3 regions of the Streptomyces sp. TAA204 genome follow, and region 3 is predicted to be linked to each of the others. Evidence: riboswitches for the same ligand, from Rfam matches in the RefSeq annotation. Region 3 holds a riboswitch; each other region holds the start of a gene.
What was found. A riboswitch is a leader RNA that binds a small molecule or an ion and turns the genes downstream of it on or off. The one in region 3 is predicted to bind cobalamin.
Positions count from the first base shown of each region.

Region 1: linked by a shared signal. The riboswitch ahead of H343_RS29705 (ribonucleoside-diphosphate reductase subunit alpha) and the one ahead of H343_RS0119465 (ABC transporter substrate-binding protein) in region 3 are both predicted to bind cobalamin.
Region 2: linked by a shared signal. The riboswitch ahead of H343_RS0112555 (cobalamin biosynthesis protein) and the one ahead of H343_RS0119465 (ABC transporter substrate-binding protein) in region 3 are both predicted to bind cobalamin.

Region 1 covers NZ_AUKW01000004.1:110,112-112,367, reverse strand. Annotated here, with positions in the region: gene H343_RS29705 (ribonucleoside-diphosphate reductase subunit alpha) at 1-1,188, opposite strand, end outside; cobalamin riboswitch at 1,492-1,661, opposite strand; gene H343_RS0108815 (GNAT family N-acetyltransferase) at 1,688-2,188, opposite strand.
Region 2 covers NZ_AUKW01000005.1:396,890-399,145, forward strand. Annotated here, with positions in the region: gene H343_RS30315 (cobyric acid synthase) at 1-32, opposite strand, end outside; gene H343_RS0112555 (cobalamin biosynthesis protein) at 29-1,009, opposite strand; cobalamin riboswitch at 1,179-1,308, opposite strand; gene H343_RS0112560 (hypothetical protein) at 1,526-1,738, opposite strand; gene H343_RS30320 (inorganic phosphate transporter) at 1,867-2,256, opposite strand, start outside.
Region 3 covers NZ_AUKW01000014.1:183,703-185,958, reverse strand. Annotated here, with positions in the region: gene H343_RS0119470 (BTAD domain-containing putative transcriptional regulator) at 1-448, opposite strand, end outside; cobalamin riboswitch at 759-924, shown strand; gene H343_RS0119465 (ABC transporter substrate-binding protein) at 955-2,004, shown strand; gene H343_RS0119460 (iron ABC transporter permease) at 2,001-2,256, shown strand, end outside.

The DNA of each region.
Region 1 (2,256 bases), on a different contig from region 3:
GGCGGTGTCCTTGAACGTCATCCAGCCGTTCCCGGTCTGCGCCAGGGTGCGCATCATGCGGGCATAGAGCTGCCGGGCCGGCACCCGCTTGACGAAGCGCCCCTCGGACTCGGCCCGCCGGTAGGCGTCGTCGAACGCGTCGCCCCACAGGTCGGTCAGCTCCGGCACCTGTGAGGGAGAGAAGAGCGACCAGTCGCCGTCGGCCTCCACGCGGCGCATGAACTCGTCCGGAACCCAGTGCGCGAGGTTGAGGTTGTGCGTCCGCCGGGCTTCCTCACCGGTGTTGTCGCGCAGCTCCAGGAACTCCTCGACGTCGGCGTGCCAGGTCTCCAGATAGACGCACGCCGCGCCCTTGCGCCGGCCGCCCTGGTTCACCGCCGCGACCGAGGAGTCCAGGGTGCGCAGGAACGGGACGATGCCGCCCGAGTGCCCGTTGGTCCCCCGGATCAGCGAACCGCGCGCCCGGATGCGGGACCAGGACAGGCCGATGCCGCCGGCGTGCTTGGAGAGCCGCGCGACCTCCTGGTAGCGCTGGTAGATCGAGTCCAGCTCGTCCAGGGGCGAGTCCAGCAGATAGCAGGACGACATCTGGGCGTGCCGGGTACCGGAGTTGAAGAGCGTGGGGGAGGAGGGGAGGTAGGCCAGAGAGCTGGTCAGCCGGTACAGCTCGGCGACCTCGTCGACGGCCGCGTCCGAGCCGTCCGCCGCCAGTCCGCATGCCACGCGCAGCAGGAAGTGCTGCGGCGTCTCGGTCACCCGTCGGGTCGTGGGGTGGCGAAGCAGGTAGCGCGAGTGGACCGTGCGCAGCCCGAAGTATCCGAAGCGGTCGTCCGCCCCTTCGGCCGTCGCCGCTTCCGCCAGGGCGTCGAGTCGCTCAGCGTGCGTCCGTACGAACGCGGCCGTACCGTCCGAGATCAGGCCCTCGCGGTGGCCGGTGGCGACGGACGCCGAGAAGGAGGTGGCGCCCTGCCCGCGGGCCTCCTCCCGGACGGCGAGCGTGAGGAGACGGGCGGCGAGCCGCGAGTGGGCGGGCTCCTCCCCGATGAGCCCGGCCGCCTCCTCCGCCGCGAGCGCCCGCAACTCGGCTTCGCTGCTGCCCTGTTGACGGCCGCGGAGCACGGCGGAGGCGACCCTCTCCGGGTCGGTGCCGGGCAGGTCGGCGGACAGCTCGGTCAGGGTGTCCAGCAGAGTCCGCGAGCCCGGCGCGGCGGGCTGTGTGGCGGGCTGCGTGCCCGTGTGCGGGCCGTCGGCGGCGCCGGTGGCCCCTTCTGCCTCTGTGGTTCCTCCTGCGGCTCTGGATGCGCCGGAGGCGTCAGGGGCGCCGAAGTCACCGCGCGGGGTGGCGGTTTCGGCGGATGCGATGGTCACGGGGTGTGCTCTCCCTCGCTCGGATGGGACCCGGGGCGAGCGCACACGGCGGGGCGTTCGGGCATGCCGCAGCGGGCGGCGGCACACCTTCCAGCGTCCACCGGTCCATCCCTCGGGACCCGGACGTCGTCTACGCCGCCGGCAGGCACTCGGACTTGCGACGTCCGGCTCCCGGCACGGGGAACAGCACATCGCACACCGTTGCGGGACAGTTCCGGACTCGCACCGGATTCCCCTGCATGGCAGCCAGCACCACCATACATCTGGTGGCGGCCAACGACAGACGACACCACATCTTGTGCCGGACGAGAGTGAAGTCTCACAGCTCCAGAGCGAAGGTGATCAGCGCGAGGAGCGGCAGCGGGTGCCAGTCCCGATCGGGTGTGCGCGCGAACCCCAGCCGCCCGTAGAGCCGGTGGGCGGACAGCATCCGCGGGTGGCTGGAGAGCACCAGCCGCCTCAGGCCGAGTTCACGCGCGCGTTCCGCGCATGTCCGCACCAGGGCCTCGCCGACTCCCCTTCCCCGGCTGCCGGGCCGGACGGCCAGCATGCGGAACTCGCCCTCTCCCGGCCGGGCGATCTCCGCGTACGTCCCGCCGTACGACGCGAAGGCAACCGAGCCCAGCACGAGGTCCGAGCCGGCGTCGGCCGCCACGAACATCTCGGCGTGCTCGGCGCGGTGGCGGGCGGCGCGCAGATGCTCCAGATACGGGTCTCTCTCGCCGAAGTCCAGCAGGCCGTCCTCGAGGTAGGCACGTGCCGTCAGCTCGCCGACGGTCTCCAGCTCGTCGGGCCGTGGGCGTCTGATCGTGAGGTCCATGTGCGGGAGTCTGCCGTATCCCACCGACAACGGCGGAGGAGCCGCCCGCCCCTCGGGGCGGACGGCTC
Region 2 (2,256 bases), on a different contig from region 3:
CCGCGCCGCCCGTCCGTCGCGTCCCCGGTCATCGCCTCCCCCTTCCGGCCCGCACGCGGGCCACAGCGAGCCGTCCGGCGACGCCGGCGGCGGTGGTCGTCAGCTGTGCGAGCAGGCCGACTCTCCGCGAGAGGCGCACGGCCCGCGCGATGTCCGCACACCGCACGGTGCGCCCGGGGGAGTTGAGCACCGGCCGGTGCTCCGTACGCCCCCCGTAGCTGAGGACGCCGCCCAGCCGTACACCCAGCGCCCCCGCGAAGGACGCCTCGACCGGACCGGCGTTGGGACTGGGATGCCCGCCGGCGTCGGCCCGCCAGGCGCGCAGGGCTCCGCCCGGACACGGGCCCGCCAGAGCGGCGAGCAGCGCGGTCAGCCTCGAACCCGGCCACCCGGCCAGGTCGTCCAGCCTCGCCGCCGCCCATCCGAAGTGCCGGTGGCGCGGGGAGCGGTGACCGACCATCGCGTCGAGGGTGTTCACCGCGCGGAAGGCCGCCGCGCCGGGCGCTCCGGCTGCGGCACCCCACACCAGGGCGCCGACCACGGCGTCGGAGGTGTTCTCCGCGACCGACTCCACGACGGCCCGCGCGATGCCCTCCGCGTCCAGCGTCTGCGGGTCACGGCCGCACAGATGCGGCAACAGCCGTCGTGCGCCGTCCACATCGCCCCGGTGCAGGGCCGCGCCGACGGCCAGTGCCTCGCGGCCCAGTCCGCTGCCGCCCAGCACGGTCCAGGTCACCGCCCCTGTGAACGCCGTGCCCGCCGCCGCGCCGCCGGCGCCCCGCACCGCTCGGGAGAGGGCAGCCGTTGCTGCGGCCGCACCCGCCACGCACAGCGCGGTGTACGCCGCGCCCGCCGCACGGTGGTCCCGCCACAGGGCGCGCTCCGCCGCGGCGGCGGCCCGTCCGAAGGCGGCGACGGGATGTCCGCGTCGCGGGTCTCCCAGCAGGAGGTCACCCAGATGACCGAGGGCGGCGCCGAAGGCGTAGGAGTAGGCGTGCTGAGCCCGCATCCGTCAGCGGGCCGTCATGCCTCGGAGACACGGTGCGCCCGCCTGACACGGCGGCGCGGGTGCCCGCCCGTGAGCGTACGGGGACGGGGACGGGGATGCGGCCGGGAAGCCACGCATGGCGGAGTCCTCACTCAGGGTCCTCGCCCTGGCTCGACGTACCGGCGGCGAGAGTCTCCTGGCTCCCGGATCGCAGCGCCCCCCGGCCTTCCAGCCCGTCGATCGGGTGGGCCGTGGCCAGTGGTGGGAGTGCGCTCCCCGGTGACAGTGGCGGGACCGCGCCGGATTCGCACCGGCTTCCTCTCCAGCCGCCGTTGGGCAACGGGCAGTCCACCACGTACGGGGAGGGGCGTCAACTCGCCGCTGACCTGCGGCGGGAGAGTGTGAGCAGGCACACGGAGCAGGGGCGGCCCATCAGTTGGGAGTGACGCGCTCGGCGACACGGAAGGGGTACGGGAGTGTCCCGTACCCCTTCGGGGCGCACGTGCGCGCCGGGTGAGGAGGCCGCCGCGGCGGCGTTCAGCCCGCGGTGATGATGTAGATGCCGTAGGCCACTGCCGCGGCGCACAGCGTGAAGCAGGCGTACGCGCCCGTGCGGGCGAGCACCGACGGTCCGCCCGTACGGCCGGCGGAGGTGCCGACGATGCCGAGCGTGAACACGCCGACCAGTCCGACCGTCGCCACGAGGCTGATGCCGAATACCTGGCCGAGCGCTGCCCAGTCGATTTCCATAGCGCTTCCCTGTCTGCTGTCCGGTCTTGTCGGTTCCGGTCTGTCTGCTCCGCGGCCGCTGTCCGGCCGCTGTCCGGACGGTGCACGGTCGGTGCACCGTCCGGGCCGTGCGGACCCGCCCCGGGGCGCTAGCCGAGGCTGGAGCCCGCCCACTGCCGTTCGGACTCGGTGTGGCTCCCGGAGCGCTCCCCGGGAGCGGCGACCGCCGCCGGACCGTCCGGTTCGGCCTCCTGCACAGCGGAGGGGATGACGGGCTCGGCCGCATTCCCCGCGTCGTCCATCTGGTCCCGTACTGCCGCATTGTGCGCGGCGGCGGTGGGCGGCGGTGCGAGTGCCTGCATCGCCGCGTCCACGACCCCGGTGTCCTTCTGCGCCGGCTCGTCCGCGGCGATGGGCGGCGCGTCGTTGACGTTCGTGTGGTCGACGGGCTGGCTGCGCGAGGCGAGCCAGATACCGCCGCTGATGACCACCGCGAGCACCGCGACCGTGGCGACGCCCCAGTCGCCCTGCTGGGCCAG
Region 3 (2,256 bases):
CGCTGGAGGGCACGTCCTGCAGCACGCCGCCGCGCCAGAGTCCCAGCGCCGACTCGTATCCGCGCAGCGCGGCGGCGTCGTCGCCCCGGTCGCGCTCCGCGCGGGCCCGGTCCAGTCGCTCTTCGAAGAGCAGCATGTCGACGTCACCGGGGCCGACGTCGAGGGCGTAGCCCGAAGGCTCCGTCCTCAGCCCGTCGGTGGCGACGCCCGCGGCCGACAGCGTCTGCCGCAGCGTGCGCACGTAGGTACGGACGTTGGCGACGGCGGACCGGGGCGCGCCGCCGGGCCACAGGACTTCCGTGAGCAGGTCGAGCGAGACGAACCCGCCCGGCTGCAACAGCAGCGTGGCGAGCACCGCTCTCGGCTTGGGCCCGCCCAACCGGACCGGGACACCGTCCGCACTCACCTGGAGCGATCCCAGCACCCCGAACGTCGGCTGCTCCCCCATTCAACGCCTCCGCGATGATCCGCAGTTGCGGCGCAGCGTACCGGTGCGCGAAGCACGCCGAACAGGGTTTCGGGAGAGGTCGCCCACCGTTGCGTCCACCCGCGCCGCCGCCGGCGACCGGACCGCCGGCGACCGGACCGCCGGCGGCACACTCAACCGGTCGGCGTGCAATGTCCGTCCGGGGAACGCGGCATGTCCCGGCCTCCGGCCACAACGCGTTTCGGGCCGCGCGCCGGGGTCACCGCCGGAAGTCCGCGGGCGCCGGGGCAGTGCGCCCTGTCGGCCGCCTGCCGGGAGAACGTAGGATCGGCTGATCACCGCCGCGACGGGAGACAGGAAGCCGGTGCGAATCCGGCACGGTCCCGCCACTGTGACCGGGGAGCACCCCCCTTGTGAGGGCCACTGCGCGCCGCGTGGGAAGGCCGGGGGAACGTCGATCCGGGAGTCAGGACACTGGCCCGTCGCGGATCCGTTCCGAGGAGCGCGGACTCCCCAGGAGGCTTCACGTGTACGACGGCACGCCCCGTCCTGTCTTCTTTCCCCCTTCCCGTCCGCGCCGCCGTGCCCTGCGCACCGCGGCGTCGGCCCTCGCCCTGTCGGCGACGCTGCTGACCGCCTGCGGCGGCGCTTCCTCCGGTCCGGCCCACGGGGACCGGAATTCCGGCGGACCGGCGGCAGAGGGCTTCCCCGTCACCGTCGACAACTGCGGGACCCGCACGACGTACGACAAGCCGCCGTCCCGCGTGGTCACCATTCACCAGCATCCGGCCGAGCTGATGCTCTCCCTCGGCCTGGGGGAGCGCATGGTGGGCACCGCCTTCCCCGACTCGGCCGTGCTGCCCGAACTCAGGAAGGAATACCGGAAGGTCCCCGAGATCGCGAAGAAGGAGCCCTCCTTCGAGACCGTCCTGAACGCCGAACCGGACTTCGTCTACGGCGGCTACGGCAGCGCGTTCGCCCAGAAGGAGGGCCGTTCGCGCGACGCGTTCGCCGACGCGGGCATCGACACCTACCTCAACCGCGAGTACTGCGGGAAAAAGAAGGTGTCGATGGAGGACACCTACGAGGAGATCCGCACCATCGGTGCGATCTTCGGTGTGCCGGAACGTGCCGAGAAGCTGGTCGCCGACCTGCGGGGCCGCATCGAGCGGACGGGCCGTGCGGTCGAGGGCACCTCCCGCGTGCCCGTGTTCGTCTACGACAGCGGAGAGAAGGCGGCGTTCACCGCCGGCGGCAAGAGCCTGGGGACCGAGATCATCCGGCGTGCCGGCGGCCGGAACGTCTTCGCCGGCCTCGACGACGTCTTCGGTGACGTGTCCTGGGAACAGGTCGTCGCCCGCAAGCCCGAGGTCATCGCGATCTACGACTACGCGGGGGCCGGAAGCGTGGAGCGGAAGAAGAAGTTCCTGCTGTCGCGGCCCGCCCTCGCGGACGTTCCCGCGGTGAAGAACGAGCGGTTCGTGGTGCTGCCGCTGACCGCGACACTGGTGGGCGTGCGTCCCCCGTACGCCGTGGAGGACCTGGCCCGCGGACTGCACCCCGAGCGGTTCCGGTGACGGCCCCGGCCGCGGTGACACCCGCCTCGCGCCCGTCCACTCCGACCACGGCTCCCCGCGAACGCCTACGGGCGCGGTCCTTCGCCCTCGCCCTGGCGGTGCTCGCGGTCCTGCTCGTGATCTCGGTGACGGTGGGCCTGGCCGTGGGCTCGGTGCATGTGCCGCCCGGCGAGGTGTGGGGGATCGTCACCCACCGCCTGGGCGCCGGGTGGCCGGACCCTGTCTGGTCGCGGGCGCGCGAGACGATCGTCC